Regions from separate parts of the Nonomuraea mesophila genome, predicted to be linked through region 4. Evidence: riboswitches for the same ligand, from Rfam matches in the RefSeq annotation. Region 4 holds a riboswitch; each other region holds the start of a gene.
The links. A riboswitch is a leader RNA that binds a small molecule or an ion and turns the genes downstream of it on or off. The one in region 4 is predicted to bind cyclic di-AMP.
Positions count from the first base shown of each region.

Region 1: another riboswitch for cyclic di-AMP. It lies ahead of E1295_RS51965 (C40 family peptidase); the one in region 4 lies ahead of E1295_RS26345 (hypothetical protein).
Region 2: another riboswitch for cyclic di-AMP. It lies ahead of E1295_RS41365 (C40 family peptidase); the one in region 4 lies ahead of E1295_RS26345 (hypothetical protein).
Region 3: another riboswitch for cyclic di-AMP. It lies ahead of E1295_RS19625 (coiled-coil domain-containing protein); the one in region 4 lies ahead of E1295_RS26345 (hypothetical protein).

Region 1 is NZ_SMLD01000086.1:10,383-15,380, reverse strand. Features, by position in the region: gene E1295_RS28045 (type III pantothenate kinase) at 1-312, shown strand, start outside; gene lysX (bifunctional lysylphosphatidylglycerol synthetase/lysine--tRNA ligase LysX) at 362-1,843, shown strand; gene E1295_RS28035 (helix-turn-helix domain-containing protein) at 2,375-2,587, shown strand; gene E1295_RS51965 (C40 family peptidase) at 2,605-3,561, opposite strand; cyclic di-AMP (ydaO/yuaA leader) riboswitch at 3,655-3,798, opposite strand; gene E1295_RS28025 (amino-acid N-acetyltransferase) at 4,067-4,636, shown strand; gene E1295_RS50265 (RDD family protein) at 4,722-4,998, shown strand, end outside.
Region 2 is NZ_SMLD01000193.1:287-5,284, forward strand. Features, by position in the region: gene E1295_RS41360 (hypothetical protein) at 1-681, opposite strand, end outside; gene E1295_RS41365 (C40 family peptidase) at 853-1,377, opposite strand; cyclic di-AMP (ydaO/yuaA leader) riboswitch at 1,451-1,614, opposite strand; gene E1295_RS41370 (C40 family peptidase) at 2,036-2,995, opposite strand; gene E1295_RS41375 (NYN domain-containing protein) at 3,096-4,349, opposite strand; gene E1295_RS41380 (response regulator) at 4,765-4,998, opposite strand, start outside.
Region 3 is NZ_SMLD01000048.1:11,618-16,615, forward strand. Features, by position in the region: tRNA gene E1295_RS19600 (tRNA-Gly) at 1-48, shown strand, start outside; gene E1295_RS19605 (class I SAM-dependent methyltransferase) at 69-722, opposite strand; gene E1295_RS19610 (nucleoside/nucleotide kinase family protein) at 808-1,425, shown strand; gene E1295_RS52485 (50S ribosomal protein bL37) at 1,484-1,561, opposite strand; gene E1295_RS19615 (DeoR/GlpR family DNA-binding transcription regulator) at 1,698-2,477, shown strand; gene galT (galactose-1-phosphate uridylyltransferase) at 2,474-3,556, shown strand; cyclic di-AMP (ydaO/yuaA leader) riboswitch at 3,623-3,765, shown strand; gene E1295_RS19625 (coiled-coil domain-containing protein) at 3,771-4,724, shown strand; gene E1295_RS19630 (MFS transporter) at 4,914-4,998, opposite strand, start outside.
Region 4 is NZ_SMLD01000077.1:33,887-38,884, reverse strand. Features, by position in the region: gene E1295_RS26360 (rod shape-determining protein) at 1-669, opposite strand, end outside; gene E1295_RS26355 (class I SAM-dependent methyltransferase) at 793-1,362, shown strand; gene E1295_RS26350 (DUF5302 domain-containing protein) at 1,436-1,636, shown strand; cyclic di-AMP (ydaO/yuaA leader) riboswitch at 1,799-1,934, shown strand; gene E1295_RS26345 (hypothetical protein) at 2,112-2,639, shown strand; gene E1295_RS26340 (alpha/beta fold hydrolase) at 2,678-3,523, shown strand; gene E1295_RS26335 (winged helix-turn-helix transcriptional regulator) at 3,543-3,893, opposite strand; gene E1295_RS26330 (NAD(P)-dependent oxidoreductase) at 3,947-4,549, shown strand; gene E1295_RS26325 (DUF4032 domain-containing protein) at 4,543-4,998, opposite strand, start outside.

The sequences.
Region 1 (4,998 bases), on a different contig from region 4:
ATCTCGGTCGACGCCCTGGCCGCCGCCGGAGCACAACTGCACAAGGTCGAGCTCGTACGCCCCCGCTCGGTGATCGCGAAGAACACGGTGGAGGCCCTGCAGGCGGGCATCATCTACGGCTTCGCCGGCCAGGTCGACGGCATCGTCGAGCGCATCGCCGCCGAACTGGCCGACGACCCCGACGAGGTGACGGTCGTGGCCACCGGCGGGCACGCGGGGCTGGTCGTGGGCGAGTCGCGCTCGATCGACGTGCACGAGCCGTGGCTGACCCTCATCGGGCTGCGGCTGATCTACCACCGTAACGCGGCGTGAAACCCGCGCGAGTCCCTGCGGTTCGCCGGATCCCCTACCCTTTGTTGTTGTGAGCGACGAACTTCCCGAGCAGATGCGCATCCGGAGGGAGAAGCTCGACCGCCTTCGCAGCGAGGGCGTCGACCCTTACCCGGTGAATTTCCCACGCACGGCCATCAACGCCGAGGTCAGGGAGAAATACCAGGGCCTGGAGCCCGACACCGCCACCGGTGACACGGTCTCGGTCGCGGGGCGCGTCATGCTCAACCGCGTGGGCGGCAAGCTCTGCTTCGCCACCCTCCGCGACGGCGGCGCCGACCTGCAGGTCATGATCTCGCTCGACAAGGTCGGCGAGGAGTCGCTGGCCCGCTGGAAGCGCGACGTCGACCTGGGCGACCACGTGGGCGTGACCGGTGAGGTCATCACCTCGCGCAGGGGCGAGCTGTCCGTGCTCGCCGACAGCTGGCAGATCACCAGCAAGTGCCTGCGGCCCCTGCCGGAGAAGCACGTCGGCCTCACCGACCCGGAGGCGCGGGTCCGCCAGCGCTACGTCGACCTGATCGTCAACGACGAGTCCAGGAAGATGGCCAGGGTCCGCAGCGCCACCGTGCGCGCGGTGCGCGACTTCTGGCACGAGGAGGGCTACCTCGAGGTCGAGACGCCGATGTTGCAGCCGATCCACGGCGGCGCCACGGCCCGGCCGTTCAAGACGCACATCAACGCCTACGACATGGAGCTCTATCTCCGCATCGCGATCGAGCTCTATCTCAAGCGGCTCGTGGTCGGCGGCATCGAGAAGGTCTTCGAGATCAACCGCAACTTCCGCAACGAAGGCGCCGACTCGACGCACAACCCCGAGTTCACCATGATCGAGGCCTACGGCACCTACCTCGACTACCACGACATGGCCGACCTCACCCAGCGCATGTACCAGAAGGCCGTGGTGGCCGCCCTGGACACCACGGTGGTCGTGCACGACGGCGTCGAGGTCGACCTGGGCATCCCCGAGTGGCCGCGCATCACCCTCTACGGCGCGGTGTCCGAGGCCGTCGGCGAGGAGATCACGACCTCGACGTCGCTGGAGGAACTGCGCAAGATCGCCGACCGGCGCGAGATCCCGTGGGACCCCAAGTGGGGTCCTGGCAAACTCGTGCAGGAGCTGTTCGAGGCGCTCGTGGAGCACACGCTCATCCAGCCCACGTTCGTCATGGACTATCCGCTGGAGACCTCGCCGCTGGCCCGCCAGCACCGCGACGACCCGCTCGTCACCGAGAAGTGGGACCTCATCGGGTTCGGCACCGAGCTCGGCACCGCCTACTCCGAGCTCAACGACCCCATCGAGCAACGCCGCCGCCTGGTCGAGCAGTCCCTGCTGGCCGCGGGCGGCGACCCGGAGGCCATGCAGCTCGACGAGGACTTCCTGCAGGCGCTCGAATACGCGATGCCGCCGACGGGCGGCATGGGCGCCGGCATCGACCGCATGATCATGGCCTTCACCGGCAGGAACATCCGCGAGACCATCCTGTTCCCCCTGGTGAAGCCGACCCACTGACCTATCGCGGAATCGAGCGCCCGGAGCCTGCGCTTCCGGGCGCTCACGTTTGTACCGTGCGGCACGTCGCGGGGCCGCAGCCCCGCATCCGTACGAGCTTGTCAGCTCCGGGTCAAGAGCCCGGACGGGCGTACGGCGCGTTTCATGCGATTTTCCGCCGCTCTGCGTCCACGATGGCGGCGACCCCAGGCGGGTCCTTAAATAACGGGCCGCCGCGTGCTCCAGCCCATGGTGAGGAGCGGCTGTGCGGCGTATGGATCACGCAGAAAACCGCCGGCGGATGGATCAAAAACCGGGCCGGCCGGCGCCGGATCCGGCGTGGCGGAACCGGCGGGCGCCTTGTGCGTGGCGCGGCGGCAAGCGGCGGCCCGCGCGACCCGGCCACCTATGGCGAATCATGTCAACAGCGCTGGTCAAGGGCGGCGATTGTCGTGCTTGACGACCTTTCCATGATGCGTTTACCTTCTGCGAGGAGCGGCTGTGGCCTGGCTAAGAGGGGTCCAGGCCTGCTGTTGGGGGGGAGGGCTCCCGATGGAAGTGCTCACTGAAGACGTTGAGCTGAGCCATGCGGATCTGGCATTACTGGCGGAACTCGCCAGAGGAGTCACGGTCGACCGAGTAGGGAGACGACTGGACATCAGCGGCCGCACCGTACGCCGGAGGCTGCGCGGCATCTGCGACCGCATCGGCGTCGCCACCGCGATCGAGGCCGTGGCGTGGGCGGCACGCCGGCAGCTCATCTAGCGGGTGCCCGTCGCCGCTCAGTCGGCGATGCGCACCGCACCCGCGAACGGCCGCCGTGCGATCGACGCGATCCGCACCACGTCGCCCGTCCGAGGGGCGTGCACCATCATGCCGCCGCCCAGATAGATGCCCACGTGATGCAGGTCGCCGTAGAAGAACACCAGATCACCAGGGCGCATCTCGTCGCGTGAGATGTGCCGGCCCGCCGTCCACTGGTCGCCGGTGTAGTGCGGCAGGGAGATGCCCACCCGCTGGTAGGCCGCCATCACCAGGCCGGAGCAGTCGTAGGAGCCGGGACCCTCGGCGCCCCAGACGTACGGCTTGAGCTGCTGCGTGAGCGCCCACCGTGCCGCCTGCGCGGCCTTGCCGCTGCCCGCGATCGGCAGGTTGACGCGGGTGGCGCGCGTGCCGGGACGGCCGGCCTCGCCCAGCGCCCGCCTGAACAGGTTGCTCTCGACCTTGGCTACCAGCTTGCTGATCTTGTCACGCTTGCCGTCGAGATCCTTGACGATCTTCTCGACCTCGGCGATGCGCGACTTGGCGCCCGCCCTGGCGCGCTCGGCCGCCTTCATGGCCTTGGTGAGCTGGTTGAGCTCCTCGCCCTGCCGCTGCTCGATGGCGAACGTGGTCGCGGCGCCGTCGAGGAAGCTGTCGGGGTTCTCGGAGGAGGTGAACGCCAGCGCCCGGCTCAGCCCGCCCGTCATGTAGGCGTTCTGGGCCAGCAGGGCGGCCTTGGCGCGCTTGGCCGTCAGGTCCGCCTCGCTGGCCGCCAGCGTCTTACGTGCGGCCTCGGCGGCCTTCTTGGCCGTCTTCAGCTTCTCCCGCTGGCCGTTGTACCGCTCGGTCAGCGTCTCGATCTCGGTGTGCATCTTCTCGACCCGTGAGGCGAGGTCCTTGAGCGAGGGCTTGGGGTCGGCGAGGGCGGGGCCGGTGGGAACCGAAAGCAGCAGCGCGGCGATTGTGAGACTTGCCACACCGAGGCGGTGGCGCAACCGGGGGCGTTGCGGAGAACCGGCATGCCTGCCCGGCGACTTCCTCCCACGGTCGAGCGTGCGCTTCACCAACCATGCTCCTCTCGTAGACGCCTACCGGGTTAGCTGACGGGTTCGGGCCGGAGCAGCCCTACCGAAAAACTCGGATTCACCCCGTGATGGCGGTCGCCACCGGCGGTTCCCCGGCTTCCCTGAAGGGGAATTGAGCGTGCCTCCCCGCGCGCGACACGCGGGGATCATCGTCGCTGGACACTAATGCACTCCGGGTTCCTGCTCAACCAGAACTGCCAACTCTGTAGAGGTTTCGCAACCGAAGTGTCACAAGGGGATCTCGGTGGCAGTCGTGCCGGTGGGGCCGTATGTGGTGCTTCCTCCCGAACGAAGGCCGGGAGCGACGTCGTACTCACTCGGCCACGAGTTGTAACAGGATGGGCGGAGACATGCGAGTTAGGTCCGAGCCGTAATGACATCTGTACTCTGGAGAGCCATGGAGCAGGTGGCGGAACTGAGTGTGCCGGAGACCGCGGTGGTGGTCCGGCGTGCTCGCACGCCGGACGTGCGGGGGGTCAGGCGCCTGGTCGACACCTACGCGGGCGCGGGCCCGCGGCTCCTGAAGAAGGCCACGGTGACGCTGTACGAAGACGTACAGGAGTTCTGGGTGGCCGAGCGTGGCGGTCAGGTCGTCGGCTGCGGGGCGCTCCACGTGCTCTGGGAGGACCTCGCGGAGGTCCGTACGGTGGCCGTCGATCCCGAATGCCGAGGCATGGGGGTGGGCGATCGGATCGTCTCGGCGCTAATCCAGCAGGCCAAAGACCTGGGACTGCAGCGTGTATTCTGTCTTACTTTTGAGGTCGACTTCTTCGCGAGGCACGGTTTCCGCCGCATCCAGGGCACACCCGTCTCCCCCGAGGTCTACGCCGAGCTGCTGGCCTCGTATGACGAGGGTGTAGCGGAGTTCCTCGACCTGGAACACGTCAAGCCGAACACCCTGGGCAACACCCGCATGCTGCTCCACCTGACGTCGGGTGACGCGGACCTTGACCACACGGAAAGGTGATTGTTGATACCTATGTCGATACGTTGGGCAGCACAGGCATGTGTCCTGACATGTGCCACGCGCGCACTCGAAGCGAGGTGACACGGTGAGCACCGGACAGCCGCCGTACCCACAGGACGAATCCGGCGAGAACTCTGCGCCTCCCCACTACGGCCAGCAGAACCCGGGCCGCCACCCCAGCGAGCCCGACCCCGACGTCACCGTGGTCGGCTACCGCGCGGACGACGCCTTCGGGCAGCAGCCCCCTTACGGCCAGCAGCAGGGCTACGGCCAGCAACCCCAATATGGTCAGCAGCAGGGCTACGGCCAGCAACCCCAATACGGTCAGCAGCCGCAGTCCCAGCCCGACTACGGCCAGCAGC
Region 2 (4,998 bases), on a different contig from region 4:
GAAACGGCCGGAAAGGAAGCGACACGCCAGCCAGGCCTCCTGGTACGCCAGCGCGAGCCGTCCAGGTCCGGGCCCGCCCACGGCGAACGCCTCCGGCCCCGGCAGGGCGGCCGGCACGCGCCCGGCCCGCACCTCGGCGGCCAGTTCGGCGGCGGCCGTGCGCACGGGCAGCCCGGCGTCCCGGTAGGCCACGTAGTCGGCGAAGCCCTCGTAGAGCCAGACGGGCAGCCCGCCGGTGCCCGCGGCGACGTGGGTCAGCTCGTGGGTGAGGACGACGTCCTTGCCGAGGGACGTGAGCCTGCCGAACGACTCGGGGACGACGATCACCCTGCCGTCGTCGGCCACCGCCGCCAGCCCGTCGAGAGGCCCGGAGCCGGCCAGCCTGGCGGCGTCCTGCGCGGTGTCGGGGACGATGACCACGGGCCGTACGGGGCGGCCGAGCACGGCCGTGACCCGCAGCGCCGCCGAGTCGGCGCGGCGGGCGAGCTCGTCGAGCGTGCCGGGCGCGGCGTGGTGGCCGGTGACGAGGGAACGTGCTCCGCGGGCGACGGCCTGGCCGTCCGGCCACAGGTCGCGGTCCCGCGCGGGGAGGGCCGGCGGTCCGGGAGCGGGAGCGTCGGCGGCGAGGCCGAGGAGGAGGACCGCGGTCAGCGCGGCTCGTCGGCTCACCTGCGGGGACACGCTGCCGATCGTAGCGGGGGCCGGCGCGTACGCCGGCGCGAAGAACGGTGCCGGGAACGGTGACGCGAGCAGTGCGGGCGGACGATGCCGGGATCAGTGACGGCGAGCGGTGGGGGACGGGAGCCCGCCCAGGGTCCTGAGTGGATCCTCAAGGCCCCGGGCGGGGCTTCGTCACAGGCCGGGACGGACCGCGCCGACGAACGACGACTTGCGCCATCCGCCCAGCTTGTCGATGCGCACCCGTTCGCCTGTCCGCGGCGAATGGATCATTTTGCCCTTGCCGACGTACATGCCCACGTGGCCGAGCCCGTTGAAGAACATGAGGTCGCCTGGCTTGAGGTTCTTCCAGGAGACCTTGTTCCTGATGCGGGCGAACTGGCTGCTCGCCACGCGCGGGAGCTTCACCCCGGCCTTCTTCCAGGCGAACTGGACGAGGCCGGAGCAGTCAAACGAACCAGGTCCTGTGGCGCCGTAACGGTACGGGTCACCGATCTGGTTCTTGGCCACGGCGAGGGCCTTGCCGGCCTTCACCTTCTGCCGAGCGATCTTGGCTGCTCGCTTCCGAGCGGCCTTGGCCGACTTCGCGGTGGTGGCGGCCGTGGCCGCCCTCACCGAGGAGACGCCGGCCGTGTCGCTCGTCGTCGCCGCCAGGGCCGCCGGGGCATGGAGGACCAGACCTCCGGCCGTCACGGTCATCGTGAGCGCTGCGCCACGCAGGGCAAGGCGGGACAGACGGGGGTTATGCAGGGAGGTAGACAGGATTTCTCCTTGGGTCTTCCACGAACGCCTACCGGGTTAGCTGTCGGATTCGGGCCTGGAAGTCGCCCTACGGCGCGATGGGCGCGCCGATTCACCCCTGATCCCTGGGGAACTGGGATCGCTGGGTCCCCGGTTCCGTGCCTCCTGGCTGCACGGATTCGGCAGGCCATCGCCCCGGTCAGACAGGTGTGCCATGGGGATATCGCGGCGATGACCAGCGGATCTTTATCTGTCTTCACATCGGGAGGGACCGATGCGGGGCCGCGGCGCCATGGCTTGTGCACCGCGACGACGCCAGAAGCTACGTCGTACGGTCAAGGATCGGCAAAAGCGCAGTCAGCCGGTAAAGATCCAAAAAGGTGTCAGTAAAATCCGGAACCCCTGCTGAAACAGGGGCGCCGTTACCAAAAAGTGACCCTACTCACACTTCTGGCCACGCCCGTCTGTCAAGGGTCATATGTCGCTTTTGTCACACTCTTCGCGTCCTGCGCGCGAGACCCGCGGTGATCAGCTGATGGCGGAACGTGGCGGAACACGGCCGCGAGCCGCCCGCAGGGCGACTTCACGGTGGCAACGATGCCGCGTCGTAGGAGGGTTACGGGCGGACGGCGCCCACGAGGCTGCGGCCGTAGGCGGAGAGGCTGACCACCTTGACCACGTCGCCCGTCTGCGGCGCATGGACGATCTTGCCGTTGCCCGCATAGATGCTGACGTGCCCCAGGCCCTCGCTGAAGATGAGGTCCCCGGGCTGGAGGGCGTTCAGCGACACCCTGCGGCTGGCGCCCCACGACCACTGCGACCACGTCGTCCTCGGCAGCGACACGCCCGCCGCCCGCCAGGCGGCCTGGGTGAGCCCCGAGCAGTCGTAGCCGCCTGGCCCGGTCCCGCCGAACACGTACGGCTTGCCGACCTGCGCGAACGCGAACCGCAGCACCGCCGCGGCGTTCCCGGAGGCGGATCCGGTGTACTCGATGCCGGTGCTGTTCGGGTCACCGGTCCGGTAGGCGCCCAGCTTCTTCAGCAGCTTCTTCTGCTTGGCGATGAGGCCGAGGATCTCCTTGCGCTCCTTCTCGACCTGGCCGCGCACCTCGTCGGCGGAGCGCAGCGCGTCCTGCGCCTTGTCGCGTTGCTTCTTCAGCCCGCGGTTCTCCCGGTCGAACGCGGCCAGCTTCTCCGAGCGCTCCTTGGCCATCTGCCCGGCCAGCGCCATCCCGGCCAGCCGTCCCTGCGGGTTCTCGGAGCCGACCAGCCCGGGGAGGGAGGTGGCGTACTCGCCGACCCGGTAGACGCTGGCGGCCATGTCGGCGATCTCGACGCGCAGGTCGGCGACCGTCCGGAGCTTGCGCTTGTAGCTCTTATTCAGCTTGGTGTAGGAGCCCTTGGCCTTCTTGTAGCGCTCGGTCGCCGCGTTGTAACGGTCGACGACCTTGTCGGCCTTGTCGTTGAGCTTGTCGAGCTTGGCCTTGGCCTGCCCGATGGTGGGCTTCGGATCAGCGAGCGCGGCGCCCATGGGGGACACCACCAGCCCGAACGCGAGACCCACGGCCACCGGCACCCGGCCAAACCTCACTGCGTCGCCTCCCAGGGATCATTACTGGGGCGAAATAGTACAGAAGTGGCGGGTGGGGTCTCACCCGAACATACCAATTCGTAACTTAAGCCCGGCCCAGGCGGCGCAGCAGCAAGCCAGAAGGAACGGGTCTGGCTCCCATCCGCCTGACGGACTCGGCCACCTCCCGGTCCGACGAGACGACGGCGATGGCACGGCCGGGCGGCTCGGCGCGTACGAGCTGGCGGATCAGGTCGTCGGCGATCTCCCCCGGCGCGCTGAACAGCACCCGCACCCCGCGCGGCGCCACGACCTGCACGGGGGCGTTGAGCTCGGCCCCGTCGAACACCGCGGTCACCTCGACCCTGGTCTGCGCCACCAGCCCGCCCAGCCCGGTCATCAGCCGGTTGCGCTGGTCGGCGAGGGTGAGCGTGCCGTAGCCGGTCTTGGTGACGTTGTAGCCGTCGATGATCAGATGGACCTGCGGCAGCGCGAGCAGCTGGTCGAGGAGCTGCGGATCGTCGTCGGCGAGCGCACGCGCGGGCACGCGCACGCCCGGCCGCTCTCCGGTGACCGCGGCGACCGAGTCGGCCGGCCGGCTGATCGTGGTGGGCAGGGCCAGCTCCCTGCGCAGCCCGGCGGAGGCGTCCTGCAGCGCGTCGAGCAGCACCCTGATGCGAGAGTCCTCGATGCTCCTGCCCTCACGCGCGGCCCGGCGCGAGGCTTCGAGCTGCTTCTCCACGTCGGTCAGCCGCTCGCGCAGCCGCCGCAGCTCGGACTCGCCGGCGCTGCCCGCGGCCGAGGCGGCCGTGCGCGCATCCTCTGCGGCCCGCTCCATCTCCTCGGCCCGCCGCACCGCGGCCTTGGCCCGCTCGCGGGCGTCGTGGAGCCTGCGGCGCAGATCGGAGTTCTCGGCGCGGGCGGCCTTGACCTGCCCGCGCAGGCGGTCGGTCTCTTCCTTGGCCGCGCTCTTCTGCGCGGCGAGCTGCTCGCGCAGCCGGGTGACGACCTCCTCGCGCTCGGAGCCCTCGGCGGCCGCCAGCGACTGCTCCAGGTCGGCGCGGGCGGTCTCGATCATCTCCGCCCAGCCGGGCGGGCGCGTGAGATAGGCGGCCGCGGCCACGAGCACGGGGTCGGCGGCGGGCGGCACGTTGCCCTCGGCGAGCGAGGCGACCAGCTCTGGCCAGCCCGCGGTCACCGACTCGGCGACCAGCTCGCGGAACTTCTTGTCGTTCTCCAGCTGCGCCGCGATGGGCGCGCCGGCCAGCTTGGCCCGCTTGCGGGGGTCGAACTTGGCGATGCCACGAAGCGGCGGCGGAATGCTGGCAGCGGGCAGCGTGCCGAGAACTTGAGACGCCAAGTCGACGACATTCAGCCGCACCTGCTCGGGAAGCGGGCGAGACAGGCCTTCACCCGCTGAACTCATCCCACTTGTCCCTTCGTGACATGCCCTTTCAGACAAGGGTACGGCTGCCGCGTACCTGACCGTAACGGCCACTCCACTGTGGACAAGCGCTTGGTCACGGGCGGCGGGCCGCGCCGGCACGGGTGCTCACCAGGGGGCCGGCCGTGGCGGCCCGGCGTCGTACCGTCCGCTCGTGACCCCGCCGCAACGCGCGGGACCCGCGCCGGCCTGGCACGGAACGGCCGCGCCACAGGCCCGGTGGGGGCGCCGGCCGGCCTGGTCACGGGCACCCGGCGCGAAAAGCTGGAATTCCAGCGGTCCGCCGACCGGAGAACGCCACGATCGGGGCACCGGCCGCGCGGTGCCCCCGCTACGAACCCGCGTCGTAGACCAGGAGCGCGATCTGCACCCGGTTGTTGAGGTCGAGCTTGGTCAGGATGCGCGACACGTGAGCCTTGACCGTGGGCACGCTCATGAACAGCTCGCCCGCGATGTCGGCGTTCGACTTGCCCTGGCCGACGGCCGTCGCCACCTCCCGCTCCCGCTCGCTGAGCCGGTCGAGCAACTTCCTCGCGCGCTCCGTACGCTGGTCCGCGCCGCCGTC
Region 3 (4,998 bases), on a different contig from region 4:
CCCTAGTCTTCCAAACTAGCTACGCGGGTTCGATTCCCGTCGTCCGCTCTCATGAGCAAGGGGCCAGGTCACCCTACGGGGGCCTGGCCCTCGTCGTGCCGGGCGAAGGTGAACATGCGCCTCCCGGCGGCCAGGGGCTGCGGGGAGCCGGTGAAGCGGTGGACGCCGACGCCGCCGTAGTGGGCGCCCGGTTCCGACAGCCATTCGCGGTGGTAGCCGCGGTCCTCGAACCATCGGCAGATCTGTGGCACCAGGTCGGGGGGCCTGCGGTGCCGCGTCCAGATGACCGTGCCTCCCGAGCGGCACAGCTGGGCGAACGTGGCGATCGTACGTTCGACGTCCTCGTCCGTGATGTTGCCGAAGACGCCGCAGGCGACCACGATGTCGGCGGGGACCATGCCCTGGTAGTGGTCGGTGAGCGCGGCGTCGGCCGTGACCACCTCCACCTGTTCCAGCCCGGCCGCGCCGGCCGTCTCCTCGGCTCTCGCGCTGTTGCCCGGGTCGAGTTCCACGAGACGGGCCAGTACGTCGCCGCGGCGGGGATGGCCGTCGAGCGCCTCCAGCACGTCACGGCCCTGGCCGGCGCAGAGGCTCACGAGCCGCAGCGGGCCGGCCGGGCAGGCGTCGAGTGCCAGCCGGATGCGCTGCTGCACGACCCGCAGTCGTTGCGCGAGTCGCGAACCGGGGTCGTCGTACTCGTCGTGCCACGCCTGCCAGTCCATGGGCGGATTCTAGGGGCGCACGCCTCTCTCCGCCTCCGTACGCGGGCGAATCGGGCGGGCGGTGGACGCTCGTAAGCTGGTGCAGATGCGTGCGCGACCGATCTCCGTTCTCGTCGGCGAGCTGGCCGAGCAGGTCGACCGGTGGCCGCGCGAGCGGTGGGTGCGGGTGGCCGTCGACGGAGCGCCCGCGGGGCGGCCGGAGACGCTGGCCGACGACCTCGTGGCGCCGCTCAGGCTGCTCGGGCGGCCCGTGCTGCGGGTTCGCGCCGGCGACTTCCTGCGGCCCGCGTCGCTGCGGCTGGAGCACGGCAGGGACGATCCCGACGCCTTCTACGAGGACTGGCTCGACGTCAAGGCGCTGCGCCGAGAGGTGCTGGACCCCTTGAACGAGCACGGCTCCGGGCGGGTGCTGCCGGCTCTGTGGGACAGCCGGATCGACCGGGCGTACCGGCTGCCGTACGAGGAGCTGCCGCCGGGCGGGGTGGTCGTCGTCGACGGAACGCTGCTGCTGGGGCAGGGGCTGGCGTTCGAGCTGACCGTGCATGTGTGGTTGTCGGCGGCGGCGCTGGAGCGCCGTACGCCTGTGGAGGAGCGGTGGCGGCTGCCCGCATACGAGCGGTACGAGCGCGAGGTGCGGCCGCAGGAGGCGGCCGACGTCGTGATCAGGGCCGATCACCCCGACCGTCCCGCGCTCCTTCTCTGAGGCCGGGCCGGTGGGCGGGATGGGTGCTGGTGGTGGCCGCCGGCGGGCGGCCACCACGTCAGCGTGCGGTCGGGCGCTTGCCGTGGTTGGCCTTCTTCTTCTTGCGTGCCCGGCCTTTGCGTGCTCGCCTGGCCATCAGTACGCCTCCCAGGTGATCGATGTCCTTTCAACGTCTCTCTCCCCCATGGAACGGCGCAAGCGATCCGTAGCGACCTAACATTCCCCAACAGCGCCGTGTCATAATTTGGTGGAATCTGTTGGAAGGAGCGGGCGTGCTCGCACAGCAGCGTCAGCAGACGATCCTCGAACGTGTGCGCAGCAACGGCGGTGTCCGGGTCGCCGACCTCGTACGCGAACTGGGCGTCTCCGACATGACCATCCGCCGTGACCTTGAGGTGCTGGCCGAACGCGGCCTGCTGGAGAAGGTACACGGCGGGGCGACCGCCCTCGGTCCTGGATCGACCGAGGAGCCGGGCTTCACCGCGAAGTCCGCCCGTCAGCAGCAGGAGAAGGAGGCCATCGCGCGGCACGCGGCCAGGCTGGTCCGCCCCGGCACCGCCGTGGCGCTGTCGGCGGGCACCACGATCTGGGCGCTGGCCCACCACCTCATCGGCGTCCCCGAGCTGACCGTGATCACCAACTCGATCCCCGTCGCCGAGGTCTTCCACCGCAACCCGCGCGCCGACCGCACCGTCGTGCTGACGGGAGGCGTACGTACGCCGTCCGACGCGCTGGTCGGCCCGGTTGCCGTGGCCGCGATCCGCCGCCTGCACGTGGACACGCTCTTCCTCGGCGTGCACGGGATGAGCGTGCGGGCCGGGTTCACCACGCCGAACCTGCTGGAGTCGGAGACCGACAGGGAGCTCGTGGCGGCCGCGCACCGGCTGGTCGTCCCGGCCGACCACACCAAGTGGAACACCGTGGGCATCAGCACCATCGCCGAACTGAGCGAGGCGGACGTGGTCATCACCGACGCGGGGTTGCCCGAGGACGCCCGTACCCAGCTGGCCGAGCGGGCCGGAGAACTGATCATCGCGGAGGGCACGCATTGAAGCGCACCATCACCCACCTGGCCGACGGCCGGGAGCTGGTCTACTTCGACCAGCGCGACGACGCCGATCGCAGCGCGATCGACCGTCGGCCGCTGGAGCCCCGGCCGGTGGCCTCCGAGCTGCGCTACGACCCGCTGACCGAGGAGTGGATCGCGATGGCCGGGCACCGGCAGACGCGGACGTTCCTGCCGACGGGCACGTCCGCCGAGTGCCCGTTGTGCCCGTCGTCGGACGCGCGGTCGACGGAGATCCCGGCCTACGACTATGACGTGGTGGTGTTCGAGAACCGCTTCCCATCCTTCTCCACAAATTTCGGGACTTATGACGATGTTGGCGGGTTGAGCGAGGTTCGTCCGGGGGTGGGGCGCTGCGAGGTGGTGTGCTTCACCTCCGACCACTCGTCCTCCTTCTCCAAGCTCTCCGACGCACAGGTACGGCTCGTCATGGAGGCCTGGGCCGACCGTACGGCCGAGTTGTCCGCGATCGAGGGCGTGGAGCAGGTGTTCTGCTTCGAGAACCGGGGTGAGGAGATCGGTATCACGCTGGCGCACCCGCACGGCCAGATCTACGCCTACCCGTACGTCACGCCCAGGACGAAGCTCCAGCTCGGTGCGGCGGCCCGCCATCAGGGCCCGGGCAACCTGTTCGCCGACGTGCTGGCCGCCGAGCGGGCCGCCGGGACGCGGGTGGTGGCCGGTAACGAGCTGTGGACGGCGTTCGTGCCGGCGGCCGCGCGCTGGCCGTTCGAGGTGCACGTCTATCCGCACCGGCAGGTGCCCGACCTGGCGGCGCTCACGGAGGAGGAACGTGCGGCGTTCGCCCCGCTCTACACCTCGGTGCTGCGGGCCTTCGACGGGTTGTTCGGCGGCGTGATGCCGTACATCTCGGCCTGGCACCAGGCTCCGGTGCGGCGGGACCGCGAGCTCGCGTACCTGCATCTGGAGCTTTTCAGCATCCGGCGGGCGCCGAACAAGCTCAAGTATCTGGCGGGCTCGGAGTCCGCGATGGGCGCGTTCGTCAACGACGTGATGCCGGAGGAGGCGGCCTGTATGCTCCGGTCACGGATCGATCAAGAATAGATTTCTACTTAAGGTCGCATGACTCGTGATCTACCACTAATATCCCGTTATGCACCGGCCGTAACAGCCGTTGCACCGCCTAATCCTGGGCGAGTTGCCCAGGAGCCGGGGACCCATCGCACCTGGGGTGAATCCACTTCGGTGGTAGGGAAACGCAGCTCCCTTACCCGAACCCGTCAGCTAACCCGGCCGGCAGAGGGAGAGGAACACCTACGTGGCGGCTTCGTCCCCCGCGAGTCTTGCCATCGGTCTCATCGCCGCCGCCGCCGTCGCCGTCTCGGCGGCCCCGGCGTCCGCAACGGCCAAGCCCAAGGAGTCGGAGCTACGGGCCCAGCTCAAGCAGCTCAACAACAAGGTCGACAAGCTGATCGAGGCGTACAACCTCAAGCGGGTCGAGCTGGCCAAGGCACAGAAGTCGGCCAAGGCGGCCAAGGCCCGGCTGGCCACCGCCGAGGAGGCGCTCACGACGGCCGAGAAGCGGGTCGCCGAGATCGCCCGGCTGCGCTACCAGAATGGCAACTCCGGCGTTCCCGCGTTCATGCTGCCCGAGAACAGCGGCGGCGCGGCCGTGCTCAACCAGGTCACCGCCGAGCAGCAGGCGTTCGTGCAGGGCGTGGCCAAGGCACGCGACCAGAAGAAGAAGGCCGCCCTGGAGGCCGCCGAGCTCGCCGGCAAGATCCGCAAGGACGCCGCCGAGGTGGCCGGCCGGCGCGAGAAGGCCGAGGACGTCATCGACGACATCGAGAAGAAGCTGCAGGACCTGGTGCCGTTCGGCACGAACCGCAGGTCGGACGGCGGCTGGGCGCCCGAACTGCCGTCCGGCTCCGACAACATCACCCCGCGCACGCGGTTGATGAAGGAGCAGATCGGCAAGAACTTCGCGCTGCCCTTCACCGTCGGCTGCTTCCGCGGCGGCTCAAGCGGCGAACACCCGCTGGGCCGGGCCTGCGACTTCATGATGAGCACGGGCGGCTCGATGCCCTCCGCCGCCAACGCCGCCCTGGGCGACCGCATCGCGGAATGGGCCATCAAGAACAAGAGCAAGCTGGGCGTCAAGTACGTCATCTGGAAGCAGCGCATCAACCACGGATCGGGCTGGAGCACGATGTCCGACCGTGGCAGCATCACGGAGAACCACTACGACCACGTGCACATCTCCATGAACTGACAAGGGAGAACCCTGTGCTCCCGCTGCTTCGCCTGCGCCGTCGTAGCAAGAAGCCGGCTGCTCGGGCTTGCGCCGGGAACCGTCGGTCGGTGGGCGACGATCTGCGGCGGTCGACCAGCCCGCTATGGCAACGCTGCGGGCCAGGCGCGTAACCGGACCTGACACTGTGCCGACACGCAGATCCGCCTCCTACCCGGGAGACGGCATCTGTTGAGGCGCGTAGTTCCGCAGTTCTGGCGTCGCCCAGGCGATCCCCGCCACGGTCACGGTCGTG
Region 4 (4,998 bases):
CTCGCGTCCGCGCACCGTGACCTGCCGGTACAGCGGCTTCCACGCGGTGCCGGCCCGTCGCTTGGCCGACTCGGCCTCCTCGTTGTCGAGTTGCAGCCCGTGGTCGCGTTCGACCTGGCGGATGATGGCCCGGTTCATGCCCTCGCCGCCGCCGGGAACGGTGGTGGCCGCCATGACGTCTCCGTGGGAGAGCACGGCGATCCTGGTGGAGTCGCGCCCGATGTCGATCACCATGCGCCCGGCGCAGTCCTTGACCGGCAGGCCGACGCCGAGCGCCGCCGCCAGCGCGTGGGGGATCAGCAGGATCCCCCTGGCCTCCGCCTCGAACGCGATGTCGCGCAGCGCGGCCCGTTCGATCGGGGTGGAGTTGTCCGGCAGGGCGAGCACGACCCGCGGCCTGGAGAAGGGATGGCCGTGCACCTTGCGCAGGAAGTACCTGATCAGATGCCGGGCGAGTTCGTCGTCGACCGGCAGGCCGCCGCTGACCGGCCAGCGCGTCTCTCCCCGGGCGCCCTGGGCGGCCTCGGCGCCGTACCCGACGACCCGGCCCGTGCGGCTGTCGAGCATGACGGCGGACGGCTCGTCGAGCACGATGCCCTTGCCCTTGACGTAGACGCGGGTGCTCGCGGCACCCAGATCCATCGCCAGGTCATGACCGAGCACGTTCATCGCGGCACGTCCATCGTGGCGTCCGGGGCGTCGACCAACATGCGGGGTGTATTTCCTGGGCCGCTCCAACACAACACCAGGAACCGAATGGTCACCTTTTACCCGGCGGCGTACCCTTCGGTCGTGCTCGACTACGATCTCGAAGCCGCGCATTACGACGAGACCCGTGGCGGGCTGCCGCGGGCGGAGGCCGCGGCGGCCGCCGTGCGGGGTCTGGTGCCCGGGGGCACGCTGCTCGACGTCGCGTGCGGCACCGGGCTGGTGAGCAAGGAACTGGCCCGGCGCGGGCTGCGGGTGCTCGGTGTGGACGCCTCCGCCGGCATGGCGGGGCTGGCCGCGGGGCGCGTGCCCGTGGTACGGGGTGACGGCTCGCTGCTGCCCGTACGTGACGGGTCGGTCGACGCGGTCATCACGATCTGGCTGCTGCACCTGCTCGACGACGCCCGCCCGGTGATCGCCGAGGCCGCGCGCGTGGTGCGGCCAGGCGGGGTGTACGTCACGACGGTCGACAAGCGCGCCGCCCACGGGGGCGGAGGGCGGGGGCGTCCGGCCGACGGGGCGGAACTGGTCGTGACCGAGGCGGCGCGGCACGGCTTGCGGCAGGGCGGCGAGGTCACGTTCGTGGGTCACGGGCAGGGGCGCGACGGGCCCGACCCGGTGTTCCGGCTGCTGGCGTTCACGCGCGACAGGTGATGGGAGAGCCGGTTTCGCGCCGAAAGCGACGCCGTGCGAAGCTGTGGTTGTCCCCAACACCATGGAGGTCCTCATGGCGGAATCACCGGAGCCGGAAGTCAGCGAAACTCCCGAGGACGAGATGAAGCGCAAGTTCCGCGAAGCGCTGGAGCGCAAGCGCAACCAGCACGCGGCCTCCGGCGCTGGTGGCAGGGGCGTCGACCCATCGAAGATTCACGGGGCGCACGGCCCGGCTGCCAGTAAGAGGTCGTTCAGGCGCAAGAGCGGCGGCTGAGCTGGAGGAACCGAGGGGGTACGGCATGCCGTACCCCCTTTCGTATTCCCGGGCTAGGTAGATCTTTGCCCGGTTGATGGCGAATCGTTTGCGTATGTCCGATTCGCTGCTAGAGTTGCCGCCATTACCAGCCGGTGACCTGGCCCTTACCCAAGAGAGGGCCTCCGGCTGGCGCCGAATCCCGACTCGATCGGGAACCGGGGACCCACCTCACTGGGGTGAATCCGGCCATCTGCCGGTAGGGCATCTCCACGCCCGAACCCGTCAGCTAACCCGGTAGGCGTGATGGAGAGGACATAACGCATGTATCACCGCGTCGTACCCCTGAAGCGCGTAGCGCCGGCCGCCGTCTGAGCGGCCCTCCTTCCCTGAACATCCTGCCTCGCCCGATGTAGTCGCTCGGGCGTGCCGCTGCGCCGTGCCTTTCTGCCGGCGTGCCTCCCCCTCGTCCCCTCGCGAAGGACTTCTCATTTTCATGGCTTCCCGTTTTGGTCTGCGTTCCCTTGCCCTGCTCACCGCCTCCACCGTCAGCTCGATGAGCGTCGTCTGCACCGCTGCGCACGCCGATCCGGACACCGAGAAGAAAGCCCTGTTCAAGGGCTCGACCACGGCGTCGTACTTCTGGGACGACGGCTCGGGCCGGGCCGGTGACACCGGCCTGCCGGCCAGCGGCAAGCCGATGCAGAAGGGCATGGCCGCCAGCCCCAGCTGGCCGCTGCTGACCGAGGGCTACGTGATCTACAAGGGCAAGAAGATGCCCTTCTTCGTCGGCGACCGGGGGCCGGGGGAGCCGTCCAGCCGCGGCATCATGCTGGATCTCGACGCCAAGACGTTCGCCGACCTGACCGGCGGCACCTTCAACCGCGACTCGCTGATGATCGACGGCAACGGCGGCAAGGGACACATCAAGATCGACTACGTCATCACCAAGTGGGGTGACGGCCTGGGCAAGAAGGGGCGGCCGGTGCCCTTCTCGACCGGCGCCTACGCCCGGCGGGGCTGACTTTACGAACCCGGCGGCAGAATGACATTCTGGCCACCGTGACCCTCCGCGCAGCCGCGAACGGCATCGAGATCGCCTACGAAAGCATCGGTTCCCCCGACGGCCGGCCCCTGCTCCTCATCATGGGGCTCGGCGCGCAGCTCATCCACTGGGACGACGGGCTCTGCGAGCTCCTGGCGGAGCAGGGCCACCACGTCGTACGGTTCGACAACCGCGACGCGGGCCTGTCGACCCACTTCCACGACCAGGGCGCTCCCACGACGGGGGCGCCTTCGGCGTACCTGCTGGACGACCTGGCCGACGACACCGCGGGTCTCATGGACGCCCTCGGCTGGCCGGCCGCGCACGTGGTCGGCGTCTCCATGGGCGGGATGATCGCCCAGAGCCTGGCCATCCGGCATCCGGCGCGCGTGCTGACCCTGACCTCCATCATGTCGACGCCCGGGCCCACGGTCGCGCCGCCGACGGAGGCCGCGTTCGCCGCCCTGACCGCCCGTTCCGCCGCCGACCGCGCGGCCGTCATGGAGCAGTCGCTGGAGACGTACGCGGTGATCGGCTCACCCGGCTACCCGATGGACCGGGAGAGGATCGTGGAGAAGGCCGGGCGCGCGTTCGACCGCTGCTTCGACCCGGCGGGCAAGGGCCGGCAGCTCGCCGCGATCATGGCCTCGGGCGACCGCACCGACCTGCTGGCGAGCCTGACGATGCCGGCGCTGGTGCTGCACGGGGAGGCCGACCCGCTCGTCCCGGTCGAGGGCGGGAGGGCCACGGCGGCGGCCATCCCCGGCGCGCGGCTGGTGACCTATCCGGGCATGGGCCACGACCTGCCCGAACCGCTGTGGCCGGAGATCGCGCGGGAGATCACCAAGCTGACCACCGCCTGACGACCCCCCGGCCGCCCGCCTACGCGGACCGTTCCCTGTGCCGGAGGATCTCAGCCACGTGCGTCTCGGCCCACGCGACCACCGCCGAGATCGGGTCGTGCAGGGAACGGCCGAGGTCGGTCAGCGCGTACTCCACCCGGGGTGGCACCTCCGCGAACACCTCGCGTGTGATGAGCCCGTCGTGCTCCATGGTCCGCAAGGTCTGCGTCAGCACCTTGGGCGTGACGCCGCCGATGCGCGAGCGCAGCCGGGTGAAGCGCATGGGTCCTTCGGCGAGGCAGAGCAGCACCAGCGCCGACCATTTGTCGCCGATCCGGTCGAGAACCACCCGCGTCGGACAGTTCGGGTCGAAGGCATCACCGGTATCCACAAGGTACGTATAGCACGATGAAGTAACCAGTATCCGATGGATATCGTGACGCCATGAAGATCCTCCTTTTCGGCGCGACCGGCATGGTCGGTCAGCGCATCGCCGCGGAACTGGCCGCCCGCGGGCACGAGGTGACCGCCCTCAGCCGCACCGGGCCCGTCAAGGGCGACGTCCACGACACCGCCACCCTGGCCAAGGGCCACGACGCCGTCATCTCCGCCATCGCGCCGCCGCGCGACGGCACCGAGCCGGGGCCGCCGTTCCTCGCCGCCAACCGCGCCCTCATCGAGGGCGCGCGCACGGCCGAGGTGCGCCGCCTCATCGTCGTGGGCGGCGCGGGCAGCCTCCAGGTCTCGCCCGGCGTCGACCTGGTCGACACGCCCGGCTTCCCGGAGGGCTACAAGAAGGAGTCGCTGGCCGCGCGTGACGTGCTGCGCCTCTACCGGGAGGTCACGGACCTCGACTGGACCTTCGTCTCGCCGGCCGCCGAGATCGGACCGGGCGAGCGTACGGGCGCCTTCCGCGTCGGCGGCGACATGCTGCTGACCGACGACCAGGGCCGCAGCGCCATCAGCGCCGAGGACTTCGCCGTCGCGATCGCCGACGAGGTGGAGCAGGACGCCCACCCGCGCAGCCGCATCACCGTCGCCTACTGAGCCGCCTCGCCGGCGCCCCGCAGCCCGCCGGAGACAGCCGGAGGCTCCTCGGCGGCCTGTGCGGCGTCCTCGTCGGGGAGCAGCGCCTTCTCGTCGGGCTTGTGCACGAGCACGTTGTCCACGTACGACGTCACGGCGGTGGCCAGCCCCACGTCGGCGTCCGCCTCCTCCGACAGGTACCAGCGGTGGTCGAGGATCTCGTGGAAGAGTTGCGCGGGCTCCAGTTTCCCGCGCAGCTCGGCGGGGATCGCCTCGACCGTCGGCTGGAACACCTCCGCCAGCCACCGGTGCGCCACGATGGCCTCGTCCTCGTGCCGCAGGCCCTTGGCGACCCGGAAGCCGTCGAGGTCGTTGAGCAACCGCCGCGCCTGGTTCTCCTCCACGTCGAGCCCGGTCAGCCGGAGCAGGCGCCGCTGGTGGTGCCCGGCGTCCACGACCTTCGGCCGGAC